4 regions of the Bacillus tuaregi genome follow, and region 4 is predicted to be linked to each of the others. Evidence: riboswitches for the same ligand, from Rfam matches in the RefSeq annotation. Region 4 holds a riboswitch; each other region holds the start of a gene.
What was found. A riboswitch is a leader RNA that binds a small molecule or an ion and turns the genes downstream of it on or off. The one in region 4 is predicted to bind S-adenosylmethionine.
Positions count from the first base shown of each region.

Region 1: linked by a shared signal. The riboswitch ahead of BQ5321_RS03145 (methionine ABC transporter ATP-binding protein) and the one ahead of BQ5321_RS06040 (O-acetylhomoserine aminocarboxypropyltransferase/cysteine synthase family protein) in region 4 are both predicted to bind S-adenosylmethionine.
Region 2: linked by a shared signal. The riboswitch ahead of BQ5321_RS08820 (peptide-methionine (S)-S-oxide reductase) and the one ahead of BQ5321_RS06040 (O-acetylhomoserine aminocarboxypropyltransferase/cysteine synthase family protein) in region 4 are both predicted to bind S-adenosylmethionine.
Region 3: linked by a shared signal. The riboswitch ahead of metK (methionine adenosyltransferase) and the one ahead of BQ5321_RS06040 (O-acetylhomoserine aminocarboxypropyltransferase/cysteine synthase family protein) in region 4 are both predicted to bind S-adenosylmethionine.

Region 1 covers NZ_LT629731.1:161,576-166,237, reverse strand. The annotation lists gene BQ5321_RS03155 (pyridoxal phosphate-dependent aminotransferase) at 1-861, opposite strand, end outside; gene BQ5321_RS03150 (carbon-nitrogen family hydrolase) at 1,006-1,785, shown strand; SAM riboswitch class I at 1,971-2,075, shown strand; gene BQ5321_RS03145 (methionine ABC transporter ATP-binding protein) at 2,224-3,237, shown strand; gene BQ5321_RS03140 (methionine ABC transporter permease) at 3,227-3,898, shown strand; gene BQ5321_RS03135 (MetQ/NlpA family ABC transporter substrate-binding protein) at 3,938-4,662, shown strand, end outside.
Region 2 covers NZ_LT629731.1:1,376,462-1,381,123, reverse strand. The annotation lists gene BQ5321_RS08825 (EAL domain-containing protein) at 1-1,019, shown strand, start outside; gene BQ5321_RS08820 (peptide-methionine (S)-S-oxide reductase) at 1,124-1,489, opposite strand; SAM riboswitch class I at 1,581-1,696, opposite strand; gene BQ5321_RS08815 (cupin domain-containing protein) at 1,831-2,151, opposite strand; gene BQ5321_RS08810 (DinB family protein) at 2,309-2,815, opposite strand; gene BQ5321_RS08805 (nitric-oxide reductase large subunit) at 2,843-4,662, opposite strand, start outside.
Region 3 covers NZ_LT629731.1:933,631-938,292, forward strand. The annotation lists gene BQ5321_RS06815 (alpha/beta hydrolase family protein) at 1-1, shown strand, start outside; gene BQ5321_RS06820 (DUF2584 domain-containing protein) at 75-317, shown strand; gene pckA (phosphoenolpyruvate carboxykinase (ATP)) at 356-1,942, opposite strand; SAM riboswitch class I at 2,195-2,402, shown strand; gene metK (methionine adenosyltransferase) at 2,620-3,825, shown strand; gene asnB (asparagine synthase (glutamine-hydrolyzing)) at 4,125-4,662, shown strand, end outside.
Region 4 covers NZ_LT629731.1:797,494-802,155, reverse strand. The annotation lists gene BQ5321_RS06040 (O-acetylhomoserine aminocarboxypropyltransferase/cysteine synthase family protein) at 1-997, opposite strand, end outside; SAM riboswitch class I at 1,080-1,179, opposite strand; gene BQ5321_RS06035 (hypothetical protein) at 1,230-1,595, opposite strand; gene BQ5321_RS06030 (thioredoxin family protein) at 1,768-2,076, opposite strand; gene BQ5321_RS06025 (toprim domain-containing protein) at 2,081-2,437, opposite strand; gene gcvH (glycine cleavage system protein GcvH) at 2,488-2,871, opposite strand; gene BQ5321_RS06015 (arsenate reductase family protein) at 2,937-3,293, opposite strand; gene BQ5321_RS06010 (acyl-CoA dehydrogenase family protein) at 3,490-4,662, opposite strand, start outside.

The DNA.
Region 1 (4,662 bases), 640 kb from region 4:
CTGATCCTCTGTCAGTGCAGCAACTGCCGCCATTTGAACAGCTGGAAACAGACTGCAATACAAATGATCCTGAATCAAATTAATTGCTTCAATAATCTCAGCATTTCCAACCGCAAAGCCAACACGCCAGCCTGCCATATTATAGGTTTTCGATAGCGTGTACATTTCAATCCCGACATCCTTCGCACCCTCTGCCTCAAGAAAGCTAACAGGTCTATTTCCATCATAACCGATTGCACCATAGGCAAAATCATGTAATACCGTAATATCATTTTCCTTAGCAAACCTGACAGTCTCTTCAAAAAAAGAAATATCAGCGGTAGCACCGGTTGGATTATTAGGATAATTTAAATACATTAACCGTGCTGCTTCCTTTTGCGCCTCGGTGAGCATAGAATAATCCGGTAAAAACTGATTTTTCTCAAGCAGCGGCAAGGTATCATACTGTACATTCCCAAGCACAACACCTGATAAATAGTCAGGGTAACCCGGATCTGGGAGCAGCATCAATTCATCCTCATTTAGGAGGCACATTGGTAATTCGACAAGCCCTGTCTTCGTTCCGAAGAGAATCGCTACCTCTGTTTCTGGATTCAATTCAACACCGTATTGTTTATAATAAAAATCACAGGCGGCCTCTTTTAATTGGGGCAAACCGCGAAACAAAGAGTATTTATGTGTCTGGGGATCCTCGGCTGCCTGCTGCAAAGCCTTAACAATATGAGGAGGTGTCGGCTGGTCTGGGTTACCCTGTCCCAGGTTAATAATATCCCTCCCCTCCCCAATCGCTTTGTTCACTTTATTTACAAGTGTTGAGAAAAATTGCACTGGTAACCTTTTTAATCGATCAGAATAATTCATGAGACATCCCCTCTTTTTATGAAAATAGCAGTAGCTGATTAGAAAAATCTATTATTTATCATACAGAATAGTGAATAAAATAGTTTGCGATTTTACGTAAGATTCTATAATCTTTATAGTAACTTGTCTAGCGGTGGTGATGAAATGAAAATAGCAGTAGTGCAAATGGATATCGAATATGGGCAGCCAGAAAAGAATTATCCAAAGGTTGATGAAGCGATTAGAAAGGCTGCAAAAAACCAGGCAGATGTAGTAGTACTGCCAGAAATGTGGAACACCGGCTATGCCCTAAAGCAGCTTGACATACTAGCAGATCCTAATGGTGAACGGACAAAAACTCTTTTCTCAAATCTGGCAAAGGAATATAGAGTAAATATTGTAGGTGGGTCGGTTTCAACAAAAAGACAGGGTAAATTCTATAATACGATGTATATTGCGGACCGAGACGGACAGATCATTTCGGAATATGACAAAGCCCACCTATTTAAACTAATGGATGAACATGTCTATTTGGATGCCGGTCAAACAATGAATACCTTTGAGTTAGACGGTACGACATGTGGTGGTGTCATTTGCTATGACCTCCGTTTTCCTGAATGGATTCGTGCCCATGTCTTGAATGGTGCTAACATAATGTTTATTCCAGCTGAATGGCCGACACCAAGGATCGACCATTGGCAGTTATTGTTACAGGCTCGTGCGATTGAAAACCAATGCTATGTTGTCGCCGTAAACCGCGTTGGGTCAGACCCGAACAATGCCTTTAACGGTCATTCGATGGTTATTGCTCCATGGGGGGAAATTCTAATTGGCGGTCATACAGAAGAGGCCATCTACTATGCAGAGATCGATTTACAAGAGGTGGAAAAAGTCCGTCGCACCATCCCAATTTTCCAGGACAGACGAACAGACTTATATAATTGACTCTGTTAAAGTTATGCAGGTTGATAGAAGTGGAGGACTTCTGTACCTGTCGCAAGCTTTCGGTACAAAAAGCAATTGCTGAATGAAGTTAAACATCCACTTTTATTATTTTCTTAAAAAAGTGAATTTAATATATTGACAGATGATTATAATATTAGTACTATACTAATCATAACTAAATACCTAACTTATCCAGAGTGACCGAGGGACAAGGCCCTATGACGTCCGGCAACCCCCACATGGGAAGGTGCCAAATCCTGCAGAATGACTTTCATTCTGAAAGATAAGTCGAAATGATAGACCGAGTTTCGATGCTTCTTTCAATTGAAAGAAGCATTTTTTAGTAGAAAGGGATTTTCTAATAACGAGGAGCTAGTTCACTTATAAAACCACCTAAATAAATTGGTTTAATAGACTTTTGAAAAAGGAGGGGATTCTATGATTAATATTCAAAATCTTTCAAAGACTTATCAAACGAAAAGCGGCCCTGTCAAAGGTGTAGATAACGTGTCCCTTTTCATAAAAAAAGGCGAAATCTATGGGATTGTCGGTTATTCTGGAGCCGGAAAAAGCTCGTTGCTTCGCTGCATTAATCTACTAGAGCGACCGTCGTCAGGCATCATTAGTGTGAATGGAATTGACCTGACTAAGCTAAATAGCGATAGCTTACGTAAGCAGCGTTTAAGGATCGGCATGATTTTCCAGCATTTTCACTTAATCAGTCAAAAAACCGTCTCTGAAAATATTGCATTTTCCTTAAAGGCAGCCAAAACACCAGCAAATCAAATCAATGGACGTGTTGAAGAGCTGCTTGAAATGGTTGGACTTGCTGACAAAAAGGATGTCTATCCGTCACAGCTCAGTGGCGGTCAAAAGCAGCGTGTCGGCATTGCAAGGGCACTGGCGAATAACCCATCCGTCCTATTATGTGATGAAGCAACCTCTGCGTTGGACCCAACGACAACAAGGTCCATCCTTGAGCTATTAAAGAAGATTAATCGAGAATTAAATATTACGATTGTCTTAATTACTCACGAGATGAACGTGGTAAAGGAAATCTGTCACCGGGTGGCCATTATGCAAAAGGGAAGGGTTATCGAAGAAGGTCCTGTGTATGATATTTTCTCTAACCCACAGACAGACCTGGCAAAGGAATTTATTAAAAGTGTAGTTTCCTTTGAGATTCCAGAAGCTATTTTACAAAAGTGTAAAGGCATCATTGTAAAAGTCACCTTCAAAGGCGATGTTGCCGGTGACAGTGTGATTTCGGATACACTGCAGCGGTTTAATGTGAATGGCAATTTTCTTCACGGCTCAATTGAGTATATCGGTGAAGCACCGCTTGGGATCTTTGTCATGGAGCTGAATGGTCAAAAAGAAGAAATCAATCAGGCGCTTCATTTTATTGAAAAACGAACCGCACAGGTGGAGGTGATTCAGAATGGCATTTGACTTCAACCATTTAATCGAACTCATTCCTGATATTAACACTGCATTTTTCCAGACCATTTATATGATTGGCATTTCCTTAATCATTGCGATTGTCATCGGTCTTCCGATTGGAGTTCTGCTTTATGTAACAGATAAAGAGCTATTCTGGGAAAACCGACTCGTGCAAAGTGTTCTTGGCTTTATTGTGAATATGGTACGCTCCATCCCCTTTATCATCCTGCTGGTCGCGTTAATTCCATTGACGAAATCATTAGTCGGAACAACGATAGGACCAACAGCAGCAAGTGTTTCGCTTTCCGTTGCGGCGATTCCGTTCTTTGCCCGCATCGTTGAAACAGCCCTACGAGAAATCGATAAAGGGGTGATTGAGGCAGCCATTGCGGCTGGTGCTACTCCATGGATGATCATCAAGGATGTTCTCCTCTTAGAGGCTAAATCGGGCATTATTTCTGGTATTACACTAACTCTAATTAGTTTAATTGGATTCTCAGCGATGGCCGGTACGGTCGGCGGCGGTGGAATTGGTGATTTAGCCATTCGCTTCGGCTATTACCGCTACGACAACACGATAATGATTGCCACTGTCGTCATCTTAATCGTACTCGTTCAGCTCATCCAGCTGCTTGGAGACTTTATCTCCAAAGCCGTTGATAAACGATAATACAATAAAAAATTAAATAACAGAAAGAAGGAATCACACATGAAAAAATGGCTTATTAGTTTTATCTTACTACTTGCAGCAGTCGTCCTCGCAGCCTGCGGCGGCAATGAAGAAAAGAGTGAAACGCAAGAAGCATCGACAACAGAATCAAAGGAAATCAAATTTGGTGCAACAGCAGGACCCTATAGTGACATGGTTACAAAAATCATCAAGCCAGGCTTAGAGGAAAAAGGCTACACAGTAAAGCTAGTGGAGTTCAGTGACTACATTCAGCCGAATAATGCCTTAGATACAGGCGATATCGATGCTAACCTATTCCAGCATTCTATTTATCTCGAAACCTTTGCTAAGGAAAACAAGATGGATTTAACAGGCTTAATTTCCGTACCAACAGCACCAATGGGTATTTATTCAAACAGCTTTAAGTCATTAGACGACATTCAAGATGGAGCAACCGTTGCGATTCCGAACGATCCAACCAATGCAGCCCGTGCCTTCAATACACTTCAGGATGCAGGCTTAATTACCGTAAGCAAAGACGCAGACCCACTGACAGTATCTGAAAAGGATATTGATGACAACAAGAAAAACCTTACCTTCCAGCCAATTGAAGCAGGCCAGCTGCCTCGTGCGGTGGAAAGCGCCGATTTATCAGCAGTACCAGGTAACTTCGCATTAGCTGCCGGCATGAACCTGCTTGATGCCCTTCAGCTTGAAAATATGGACGATAAATATCGTAATGTCGTTGCCGTAACAACAGCTAA
Region 2 (4,662 bases), 580 kb from region 4:
ATGAGAAGGATTTGGCTGCAGCCTGCAGTCAGATTCAAGCTAGAATAAACGAGCCGATGCAGGTCAAGCATCTCCTTCTCAACGTTTCCGTAACGATAGGCGGTGCACTGTATCCACAGCATGGGGATGACAACGACGAGCTTTTGAAGCACGCCAACATGGCGCTCACAGAAGCAGCTCAACAACAGGTTCCGTTTAAAATGTATAAGTCATGTATGGATGGTAAAGCACTTGACCGACTTGTTTTGGAGAACGATTTGTATTATGCCTTGCATAATCAAGAGCTTCGTCTCGTCTATCAGCCGCAGATAGATATTGTTTCTGGTAAGATACAAGGGTTGGAAGCATTGCTTCGCTGGGATCATCCAAGCTATGGTCCCATTTCACCTGACCAATTTATCCCGATGGCAGAAAATACCGGACTGATTATTCCCATCGGTGAATGGGTGCTTCGAACATCGTGTAGACAATTAAAGGAGTGGCATAATCTCGGGTACTCCTCCTTAAGCATCGCTGTGAACCTGTCCTCACGTCAATTTTATTCACAGGACCTGAACGATACGGTGAAGGGGATTCTGCTTGAAACGGAATTACCACCAGAGGCTTTAGAGCTTGAAATTACGGAAAGCATGATGATGAATATGGAGCACGCCTCCAAAACGATGCAGGAGCTAAAAAATTTAGGCTGTAAAATTGCCATTGATGATTTTGGGACAGGTTATTCTTCGTTGCATTACTTAAAGCATCTCCCCATCGACCGTCTGAAAATTGACCGATCCTTTATCCATGATCTCACAGAGAATGAACAGGATCATACGATAGTCTCAACCATTATTTCGATGGCCCAGCATTTACAGCTTGAGGTCATTGCCGAAGGGGTCGAAACACAGGTACAAAAGAATATTTTACAAATGAAACAGTGTACGCACATACAGGGATATCTCTACAGTCCTCCCTTAACACCAGAGGACTTCCTTCAACAATGGGATCAGCTGATTCAAAAGGTGAATACTCTTTAATTCGAACGAAAACGGTGTGAAACTTGAATTTCACACCGTTTTATTATGAATAATTCCTATTTCTCAGCTGATGTTTTTTTCTGTGGTTTCGTACAATTGTTATTTTATGCCTCTGCATGGAATTGAGTGTGTTCACAAAACGGAGTAATTTGTGTAATAATACGATCTTTAAAAAACGGCTTCAGCTCACATTTCTTTTGTTTAGCCAATGCAAGCTGATGATGATCAGCGAAGAAAATCAATGATTGATTATCATCAGGCTGTCCCTCTTTTGCCGTAGGGTCATGTAGATCGAAAAATAAATCCAATAGCTCTTTGTAGGATACCTTCCATGGATTAAACCATATTTCCACTATGTCTAAGTTTGTCCCGCTCGGGTGATTGATTGAAACCTTTTCAACCCCTCGTAAGGCTGTCTGAAATGCTTGTTGACTAAAGAACCCGCTTGCACCAAATACTGCTTTTTCCATTTTCGTTCGCTCCTTTTCGAGCGATAGCTTCTTAACATCCAAAAAACCTCTCTTTGCTTAAAAGAGAGGTTCGTATGTTTAACACACATTCCTCTCATCTTTCAAAGGCTGCTGCCTTTGCAGGAATTAGCACCGTTCAAGGCAAGAATTCGCCTTAATGGTTGCCGGGTTTCATAGGGCCTGTCCCTCCACCGCTCTGGATAAGAAGTTATCGCTATTTTATTTTTTTGAATTATTATATTGTTAATGATGTTAACATGTCCTTAGCTCATTTTCAAGTAAAAAATTAACAGAATCATGCATATATCCGAATCTCTTTTCACTCTTTCATCCATCCATTTTTAGCGATTCATTTTACTAAGCGTTACAAAGATAGATACATTTTCATTTCCTGTATTAGCAAAGCCTAATCTCTGGGTTCCATCACAATGTATCACCTCATTTTGACTTACGATAAGCTCATGTCCATCGATACTAAATGTTCCGCTGCCTTGAAGGACATGTAAGTATAATTCAGCACCGATGTGATAATGAGAAGGCATCTCTTGACCCGGCAGTAAATTTAACAGAAATACCTGGCTATGGTTACTTTTAAATATTATATTTTTTGAAAAATGACCTTCATTAAATAGTTGATAAGAAGGAATCGATTGTTTCTCCATATAGTTCACCCCTGTAATATTCTATAAGGATTGATTAAGTTAATCGCTCCTATTCAAGACAGCTGTTGCCATGGCATCAATAAATAACGGATTTTTTTATAGGGAGTACCATAGGCCATTTCAAGTAACGGAGATTAGATGGATAATAGATTGCTAACTAATTAGGGCACTTAACTAATTGCTGCTTTATTTCTTTCAGTTGCTGAAGATGCTGTTCTTCGTGTAACCAAATCACATCTAGCATATTCTTTAAACTAATCTCTCCAAAGCCTGGATGCTCAACTGACTTTTCTGTTAAAGATCTTTTATGTGTTTCATTAAAAATAGCTTGTGTATATTGAAACCTCGATGCTTCTAATAACTGAGTGATTTCCTTTTTACTGAAGAATGCCTCAGGCGGCACTTCGGCAGCTTTAGCTATTACATTACAAGCTTCAATGAAAGATACGTCCCTCTCCTCTACCTTTTTACTAATTGTTTTCAGAGACTGTAAGACAAATTGGGCTATTTCCTTCTCCGTTGAATACAAATGATAGAGTATTTGAGCAATCCACCACCATTCCGAACTTAATGTAACATTCAGCTGCTCATCCATTAAATCACTAATCAGTGCTATCAGTTTCAAGCGTGTTTCTCTAAAATTTTTTATTAGCCTTTTTATCACTTCATATTTGAACGAATCCTACTACTATCATTCTTCTTCATCTGCTGCTAAGTCCTGCACCGGTAGAAGTTCATTCTCCCCGTGTGTAGGCTTCCTTAGATTAAACAGTGCTTTAATACAGAAGATGACAAGCCCAATGACACCAATTAAGAAAATGGTATCCGGGACTGATCTGACTAAAAGCAAATTCTGAACGGCTTCTATGCCAAAATACGTTTCTGGGTCACGGGATGCCCAATAGCCTTGATCGTAAGCCAGCTTCAGTTGTATGAACCCAATCGGTAATAAAGTAATAAAGACCATTCCTGCTAATCCAATATTCAACATCCAGCAGATGAATTTGAGGAATTTGTCGCTCCACGCCTTTGGCTTAACGATATTTCTTAAGGAGTAAAGAAGCAGCGCAATCGCAAACATTCCATATACCCCCATCATCGCCCCGTGGGCATGTGCCGGTGTTAATTGCTGACCATGTTCAAAATAGTTCACAACTGGCAGATTGATTAAGAATCCTAGTACACCAGCACCGACTAAATTCCAAAGTGCGGTTGATATTAAGAACCAGAAGGTCGATTTATAAGGGAAATCAATCCCTCCATCTCGAAGCATTTTATATTGTGAATACGCTTCTAAAATCAATAAAGTTAACGGGATAATTTCTAGAGCAGAGAAGACCGAGCCAATGGCAATCCAGACTTCTGATGAGCCGTTATAATAATAGTGATGACCAATTCCAAGAACTCCGCTTCCTAGTAAAATCGTAATTTGGAAGTATAGTTGTCGAATCGTTGATTTTTTCGTTACCAGTTTCATGCGAACTAATAGGAAACCAATCACGACAACGGCAAAGACTTCAAATATACCTTCTACCCATAAATGAACAATCCACCAACGCCAGTAATCGGCCATTGTGTAGCTTGTATCCGGCTGAATTAGGAAAGCAAAAACATAGAATAACGGTACACCAATGGATGCATAGAATAAGAGATGGACAAGACCACCTCGATCCGTTTCCCGCTTTAAGGCACTCCTAATCCCCCTAAAGACGATAAACAACCAAATCATCATTCCGGCGGCTAATAGATATTGCCAGAATCGGCCTAACTCCAAATATTCCCATCCTTGATGACCAAACATGAACCAAGCATTGCCAAGATAGCCATTAACCCCTAACCATTCACCAGCTAAGCTGCCAAAGACTAATACGACAAGGGCCCAAAATAGAATATTAACTAACTTACCCTGATGCTTCGGCTCATACCCGCCAACAAGTGGGGCTACATAAATTCCTAATCCTAACCAGGCGGTAGCAATCCAGAAAATAGCTAATTGTAGATGTGCCCCTTTTGAAAAACTAAACGGTAATAGCTCGACAATCCACTTGATGCCGAAGAAAGAATCAGGCTCTGTGTAATAGTGAGCCAATAAAGCACCAAACATAACCTGAATGAAGAAAAGAATAGACACAACAACAAAATACTTACCTGCTTTAACCTGTGAAGAGGTAACTGGAATTTTCTCCAGATGAATTCTTGGAAAATTGCCTGGTGAAAAAGCTTCTTTCATTTCTAACTGATACCTAAAGAATAGGAAAAGAATAAGGGCTAGAATAAGAGATAAAATCGTAATACTTCCACCGCTCCATAAAATAGCTGAATAGCTCATGACATTTCCGGCATCCTCGTAATAAGGCCAGTTATTCGTATACGAAATCGTATCGTTCAGGCGGTTGGTACTTGAGAGCCACGCTGTCCAAAAGAAGAAGTCAGCAATTTGCGTGATTTGATCTCCTTCATGTACCCAGGAGCGTCCCTCTTTCGGCATATGTTCTTCTTTAATTAGGTTTT
Region 3 (4,662 bases), 140 kb from region 4:
ATGGTAAGATATCAGAAAGAAAGGATAGATTTTCATACATGATTAAAATCTATTAAAAAAGGAGAGGGAATAGGATGGGAATGCCTTTAGAATTAAATACGATGATTGTGACAAAGGGTAAGGAACAGAGAATTGGCGAGAATGATTTTACTTTAGTAAAGGATGATTACCGAATCTACCCAATTGAAATCCCGCTCGAAGTTAGAAAGACAAAGGACAGTGAGCCGGGAGCATATGCTGTCATAAAAAGACTAGAATGGGAAAACAGCAAGACTACCATTACATATCAGCTAATATCATTGAATACAACTAACTAACAAAAAACAGCAACTCTAGAGTTGCTGTTTTTGTTTATTTATGCCATTGGTCCGCCTTTTTCGATAATATCTGTTGAAACGTTTTGGAACTTTTTAAAATTGTCGCGGAATTTTGCAGCTAGTTCCTTTGCCTTCACCTCGTACTGCTCCTGATTCGACCAAGTACGATTAGGTTGTAGGACATCATCTGGTACTCCAGGTACATGTAAAGGAATTTCTAAGCCAAAAATTTCATCCTTTTTCGTTTCAGCATTCGCCAGTTCACCTTCAAGTGCTGCTTGAACCATTGCGCGAGTATAGCTTAGCTTCATACGTGAACCAACACCGTATTCTCCGCCAGTCCAGCCTGTATTAACAAGGTATACATTTGCATTATGCTGGCTGATTTTTTCACCAAGCATTTCTGCATAGCGAGTTGCTGGTAATGGTAGGAATGGTGAACCGAAGCATGTTGAGAATGTTGCTTCTGGTGATGTCACACCGCGTTCCGTACCTGCAAGCTTAGACGTGTATCCACTTAAGAAGTGGTACATTGCCTGCTCCTTTGAAAGCTTCGCAATAGGAGGTAAAACGCCAAATGCATCAGCAGTTAAGAAAATAATTGTATTGGGATGACCTGCAACACTTGGGTCAACAATATTTTCAATGGCCTGCAGTGGGTAAGCAGCACGAGTGTTTTCCGTCAATGTGCCGTCATCATAATCGGCAATGCGTGTATCTTGATCAAGCATAACGTTTTCTAATACAGAGCCAAAACGGATGGCATCGAAGATTTGCGGTTCTTTTTCACGAGATAGGTTGATACATTTAGCATAGCAACCGCCTTCAATATTGAATACGCCATTTCCTGACCAGCCGTGCTCATCATCACCAATTAGACGACGGTTTGGATCTGCAGAAAGGGTTGTTTTTCCTGTTCCTGATAAACCGAAGAAAAGGGCCACATCGCCTTCGTTTCCTACGTTAGAAGAGCAATGCATTGGCAGGATGCCATTCTCAGGTAATAAATAATTCATAATGGAGAAGACTGATTTTTTGATCTCTCCTGCATATTCTGTTCCACCAATCAGAACCGTACGCTGTTCAAAGGAAATAATAATAAATGTTTCTGAACAAGTACCATCAATGGCAGGGTCCGCTTTAAAATTAGGGGCTGCAATAACGGTAAAGCCAGGATCATGGGCTGCTAATTCTTCCTTTGTAGGACGAATAAATAACTGATGGGCAAATAGGTTATGCCATGCATATTCATTAATAACCTGGATAGGTAGACGGTGCTTTTCATCAGCTCCAGCGAAGCCTTTAAATACAAACACTTCGTCTTTCTCTTTTAAAAATTCCAACACTTTATTGTATAGACTTGAGAATACCTCTTTCGAGATTGGCTGGTTCACAGAACCCCAGTCAATTTTGTCCTTAACAGACTCTTCTTCCACAATGTATTTATCCTTCGGGGATCTTCCAGTGTACTTTCCAGTTGTAGCGATTACCGCGCCGGTTGAAGTTAATTGCCCTTCCTTCCGTGTTAATACTTTTTCGACAAGTTGTGGTACAGATAATTGAGTAAGAATATTAGTGCCATTAAGAAATTCATTTATTTCTTGTTTCAAACTTACAGAATTCATCCGACGAATACCTTCCTTTAATCAGTTTTATTTAAATTTACATTCGGAGTGATTTAGCTCACAATTAGTATAGCACAATTATTTGAATAGTCTATACTATTGATGAAAGTTTTTGGTCTTTTCCCAAAAATTAAAATGGTTGAATACTTTGATTAAAGACTAGCAAATTTTTATATATATAGTAATTATTTGATGTGTATTCATTGACAGCCTTTCTATCGGTACGATAAGATGTTTCATTGAACGGATACTCTCTTATCCCGAGCTGGTGGAGGGACAGACCCAATGAAACCCAGCAACCTGCTAAGCAGAGCATAATTAGATATAAAACTAGCTAACTAATTATTGTAGAAAATTTTTCGTTTACAAAATATTGAGGTAGAAATGTTTTATATGTATGCGATTCTTTTAGTAAAGGTGCTAATCTGTGGCAAGGATTCATTTCCTTGAACGATAAGAGTGAAAGGCGCGAATTTTTTATTTTCAACCTTTTCACAAGATGAGAAGGTTTTTTTATGCGTCTCCAATAAATAAGGAACTAATTTACTCTGATTTTTAATAAATAGGATAAATTCACCTTATTTTTTCCAAACTACTAGGGGATGAGTTCCGTATCATAAGAGATTGTTAATGCACTGTTTCTTCGCAATCTCTTTATATATAAGGAGGAAATCAGATTGTCAAAACGTCGCTTGTTTACTTCAGAGTCAGTTACTGAAGGCCATCCAGATAAGATTTGTGATCAAATTTCTGATGCCATTTTAGATGAAATTCTTACCCAGGATCCTAATGCACGTGTGGCTGCTGAAACATCAGTTACGACCGGCTTAGTATTAGTTTCAGGTGAAATTACTACATCAACATATGTAGATATTCCCAAAATTGTTCGGAATACCGTAAAGGAAATTGGCTATACACGAGCCAAGTATGGCTTTGACTCTGAAACATGTGCCGTATTAACGTCTATTGATGAGCAGTCTCCGGATATTGCAATGGGTGTTGACCAGGCCTTAGAAGCCCGTGAAGGAAACATGACGGATGAGCAAATTGAGGCTATAGGAGCTGGAGATCAGGGTCTTATGTTCGGATTTGCCTGCAATGAAACAAGTGAGCTGATGCCATTACCGATTTCATTAGCCCATAAGCTTTCCCGCCGTTTAGCAGAGGTACGTAAGGATAATACCTTGGCATATCTTCGTCCTGATGGAAAAACGCAGGTTACAGTAGAATACGATGAAAATGATCAGCCTGTTCGAATTGATACGATAGTCATTTCGACTCAGCATGATCCAGAGATTGGTTTGGAACAAATTCAACGAGATCTTAAGGAGTACGTCATTTCTCCAGTTGTGCCAAAAGAGTTAATTGATGATCAAACAAAGTATTTTATCAACCCAACCGGTCGTTTTGTTATCGGGGGACCACAGGGGGATGCCGGTTTAACAGGTCGAAAAATTATCGTTGATACATATGGCGGCTATGCTCGTCATGGCGGTGGTGCCTTCTCTGGTAAGGATCCGACAAAGGTTGACCGCTCTGCAGCTTATGCTGCCCGTTATGTAGCGAAAAATATTGTTGCCGCTGGATTGGCAGATAAAGTAGAGGTTCAATTTGCCTATGCGATTGGTGTAGCCCGTCCTGTATCGATTTCAATCGACACATTTGGTACAGGTAAAGTAGATGAGGATGTACTCGTAGATGTAGTGAATAAAAACTTTGATTTACGTCCTGCAGGGATTATCAAAATGCTTGACCTTCGCCGCCCAATCTATAAACAAACGGCTGCCTACGGTCATTTCGGTCGTGTGGATGTGGACCTTCCATGGGAGCGTACGGATAAAGCCGAGCTGATACGTGATCAAGCGTTAAACAGTGCTTTATAATCTTATAATTCAAATGAGAAAACAGGAGTCGCATTATCATAGTGCGGCTCCTGTTTCCGTTTAAAAGAACTGCAGCAGATTCAAGTAATCAATATGAATAGGAAAAAAATTGTACAATGTTTTAGAATAAATAGAAAAAGTATAAACTGCTTATAATAGCATGATTTTCCCATTGTTTTTTTTTTCACTTCATGACATTATAAAAAAATTAGTGGTAGTATAAGAGAGTATGTTTTTTTGAGTAATTTAAGAACCTTTATGTGAGGGGCTTTTAAATAAAGAATGGAGTGACGTACATAATGTGTGGTTTTATTGGTTGTGTACATGAAAAGGCACAGAATTTTAATGAAACTGAAAAACAATTATTCCAACAGATGAATAATCTGATAACCCACCGCGGACCTGATGATGATGGATATTATATGGATAACCATATCCAATTTGGCTTCCGTCGATTAAGTATTATTGATATTGAAAGCGGCCACCAGCCCTTAACATATGAAAACGAGCGCTATTGGATCATTTTTAATGGCGAGGTTTATAACTATGTTGAATTACGTGAAGAGCTTATCAAAGAAGGGCTTTCATTTGAAACAAGCTCTGATACAGAGGTTATCATTGCTCTCTATAGTCATGTAAAGGAAAAAGCCATTGAACGTTTACGCGGGATGTTTGCTTTTGTGATTTGGGATAAAGAGGAACAAACTCTTTATGGCGGAAGAGATCCCTTTGGAATCAAACCATTCTTTTATTATGAAGATGATGAAAGAACGTTTTTCGCCTCTGAGAAAAAGAGCATTTTGCTAGCCATGAAAAATGATGTATTAAACTATGAAT
Region 4 (4,662 bases):
CAAGTGCTTTATCCGCACTGCTTTCACTACCAGGGTATAGAACCCAGTCGACGCCAGGGTGGTTTTCTAAATACTCGGTTACCTTTACAGCATTCGCCACATGCTCCTTCATTCTTACATGCAATGTTTCCAGTCCAAGAACGAAATAGAAAGCATTTTGCGGGCTTAAAGCAGGTCCCATATCACGTAGAAGTTGCACACGTGCTTTTGTAATATAAGCTGCAGCACCAACTGCTTCCGCATATACAAGACCGTGATAGCTGTCATCAGGCTCTGTAAAGCCAGGGAACTTCGGTGAATTCCAATCAAATTTACCACCATCGACGATAATTCCGCCTGTTGTCGTTCCATTACCTAATAACCATTTGGTTGCCGAATGAACGACAATATCTGCACCAAATTCAATCGGACGGCATAGATACGGCGTTGCAAACGTATTGTCAATAATCAGCGGCACGCCTGCTTCATGAGCAATTTCAGCCACTTTCTCAATGTCTAGCACCTTCAGGCTTGGGTTACCGATTGTTTCAGCAAACACAGCCTTCGTTTTCTCGGTGATCGCTGAGCGGAAGTTTTCTGGATCCTCTGGATCGACAAAGCTTACCTTGATGCCATATTTTGGCAGGGTAACAGCGAACAGATTATATGTACCGCCATATAGATTGGAGGCAGCGACAATTTCATCTCCGGCTTCCGCAATATTTAATATGGCAAGCGTAATGGCAGCCATGCCACTGGCAGTCGCAAGCGCACCGATTCCACCCTCTAATAAAGCCATTCTTTCTTCAAACACGGTGACAGTAGGATTGTGAATCCGGGTATAGATATAGCCTGGCTCTGCAAGAGCGAATAAGTTAGCGGCATGGTCCGTATTTTTAAATTGATAGGCATTGTTTTGATAAATCGGTACCACTCTTGCACCTGTTACCGGATCAGGCTGAAGTCCTCCATGAATCCCTAATGTTTCTAAACGATAGTTTTTCTCAGTTTCTGACATCTTCATCTCTCCCATTTCATATAAAGTAGTTAGAAGATACAAAAAAAGCCTTCTATCACAGGAAGAAGGGCTTCGTCGTCTCTCCTTATCTGTCAGAGTCTTTCACTCTGCTGGATTTAGCACCGTGTTTCCCCGGTTGCTGGGCTTCATCGGGCCAGTCCCTCCACCGCTCTTGATAAGAAACTATTTAATTGATAATGAAATATTACCATGATTACGAAATATTCGTCAATTATTTCGATAAATTTTTATTAAGTATATGAGTTTTGTCGGGTTTTGCTAAAAAAAACAAGGATTCCAGTAATAAAAGCTCACGGAAAGTACATGTCGTCGCTGCTTCTCGATACTTCACCGCTTCTCTGAGCTTTCTTTCACCAGTTAGAATGGAATGTAAAACGTCAGACGACACTTCGATTCTTTTTCCAGCTGATGACGACTCCCCTGCTTCATGAAGGGCAACGAGACCATCATCAATTTTCACATATAGCTCGTCCTGCTCAGTCTTCACAGCAAAGGAGAATCGAATATTGCGAATCAGAAGCCGGACACCTTGTTTTCGGTTCACTTCACTAAGCCAGCTTATTACTTGCTCTATCATTCTGAACCACCACCCTGCTTTACTCACATTTTAAGTATATATTCACTGCAGCTGCGCAAAATTCCTGCTTATGGTGAGTCATTCTCTTATCCCTTTCTTTTAGTACAACACATCAAAAGGGTGGAGGATCTATTAGCTAGCGCAAGTCCTCCACCCCTTTTAATACGGATGTCTAAAAACATGATTTAATTTTTTGTAATAGAAACGGAACGGATTGAAAAGCATAGAGTTTATCAACCATGATACCTTCCTGTAGAAAGACTAAACACGGTACACTCTCAACTTCCCATTGCCTTGCCAGTTCCGACATATAATTCAAATTAATCCTGCCTACTGCGATTTCAGGTATTAACTCCTCCGCAACAGATAGCATTTTACCCGCTACCTGGCATGTCCCGCAAAAGGGCGTATACAAATAGATTAATCCTGAGCCTTGATTCTCGATAAAACCTTCTAGTTTCTCTCTGCTCCATTCATCCATTACGTTAACCTCTGTCTAAGTATTGTGCGTGAACCTCGATATCGGCAGCGATGAGAATGGCTGCCAAATGGAATTCTGGTGCACTTGCTACTTCCCGATACATTTTATCAATATAAAGATGCTCTGCCAGTGGAAATTCTCGCTTTAACTTCCGGCGAAGCTTCTCGCCGGCTTCATCTGCATCCACTAATACATAGACATCTTTATCAAATAATGTATCACTCCATTCATCTAAAAGCGTAGCGCTAATCGTTCCATTTGTACAAAGGATATCAATCGGTTCTTTGATAATGGTCTTCACTTTTCTTTTATCTGTCGTTCCCTCGACAATAATCACCTTATCATGACCTAAAATTCCCATTTCCCCCTTTAAATACAGAATGCGCCCATAAGGCGCAGTCTGCTCGAATTTTAGTCTTCCTTGGTCATTTCCTCATATTGCTCTGCCGTCATTAATTGATCAATCTCTGACAGATCTGTCGGCTCAATCACGACCATCCATGCCTTTTCATAAGGGGATTCATTGACAAATTGTGGGTCATCTGCCAAGTCTTCATTAACTTCCACAACTTTCCCGCTGATTGGAGCATATAGCTCAGAAACCGTTTTTACAGACTCAACACTTCCGAACGGCTCATTTACCTTTAGTTCATCTCCTGGTTCAGGAAGCTCGACAAATACAATATCACCAAGCTCATGCTGTGCAAACTCAGTAATACCGACACGTACCTTGTCACCCTCAACCTTTACCCATTCATGCTCTTCGGAGTAACGTAATTCTTTTGGTGCATTCATTCCTATCCCTCCAGCTTTTATGTTTTTGACCATTTATGACCTGCAGTCCTATTTCATTTTAAGCCTTAACCCCAGGTTTCAGCAAATTGCTCTTCCTTAAAGCCAACGGTTACCTTTTCAGAGTCTGTTACAATTGGACGTTTAATTAACATTCCGTCTGATGCTAATAAATCAAGCAGCTCTTCTTCAGATGCTTCCTTGATTCGATCCTTCATCCCGAGCTCACGGTACTTTTGACCGCTTGTATTAAAGAACTTTTTGATTTCAAGGCCACTGTTCTTGTACATCGTTTCCAGCTCAGCGCGTGACGGCGGATTGTCAACAATATGTATTTCTTCATACTTCACTTCGCGGTCATCCAACCACTTTTTTGCTTTTCTACATGTACCGCATTTAGGGTACCAATACAACGTAAGTGCCAATTCATCACCTCATATCTAGCTTGTCCAAATATCAGCATACTTTTTCTTGAAAACATAAGGTCATAAATAGACCTTATACATTTATTCTACTTTTCTTATCAATATCCTCCAATTAATTTAAAATTATTCTATGAAAGAAAAATTAGCTTCTGATTATGAAACCATCAGCAGGGAAGCCCCGCTGATGGTGTTACAATCAAACGGTAAATCGCTCGGCAGCAATCACTTTCTGCGCTGCATCTCTTTTCTTAGCTATAGCATTGATTGGTGTATGACGAGTAAACTTGCGGAGAGCAGACAGCATCATCCTTAATGTGTCACCCTGCTCCACCCCTATTAGCGTTTCCTTCGCATCCTGCTCAATCTTTTGAAATGCCTCCTGGCAGAAAATTTCTGTATAAAGAAGCTTCTGCCTGCTTTTCTCTGCGCCCGTATTGGCAATCGCTTTTTCCGTTCGTAATACAACGGACTCCATAGCAAAGGTATGGATTAAGATATCCGCGATGTTGACCAATATCTCCTGCTCTTTTTCAAGGGCTTCGCCATATTTTTGCAAAGCCAGCCCTAAAGCTAAGAGACCGATTCTTTTTGCATTCGCAACCAAATTTTTTTCCTTGGCAAGCGGTTCCTCCCCTGGCTCCTCGGGCATAAACACCATGAGTTCTTTCTGCAGACTCTTGGCTTTTTGGATGAGCGGCAGCTCCCCTTTTACCGCCTTTCGTATGAAGGTTCCTGGTATTAACAGACGGTTAATTTCATTTGTTCCTTCAAAAATTCGATTAATTCTTGAATCCCGATAAATTCGTTCGATTTCATATTCCTGCATATACCCATAACCGCCATGGAGCTGCACGCCTTCATCCGCCAGATAATCAAGCATCTCGGAGGCAAATACTTTATTTATCGAGCATTCAATCGCATACTCTGCAATCGACTTCGCCACTTCCCGACCGTCGTTAATCTCTTTTGTGGACAGGCTACTCATTCGTTCTTCAAATAAACCCACAGTCCGGTACACGGAGCTTTCAGCGGCATATAATCTGGATGCCATTGTAGCTAATTTTTCTTTCGTCAAATGGAAGCTTGAAAGATGCTGCTTAAACTGCTGCCGCTGGTTTGTATACTGAACAGTCAACTCAAAGGCACGCTTCGCCGCCCCGACTGCCCCAACACCTAGCTTATAGCGACCGATATTGAGAATATTAAAGGCAATCACATGCCCCTTTCCATACTCACCAAGCAGATTTTCCTTCGGGATAAGGGCATCCTGAAAGATTAAGGTTCTTGTCGATGAACCCTTAATACCCATTTTCTTTTCCTCTGAGCCGGTTGACACGCCTGGAAAATCCTTTTCGACGATAAAAGCAGA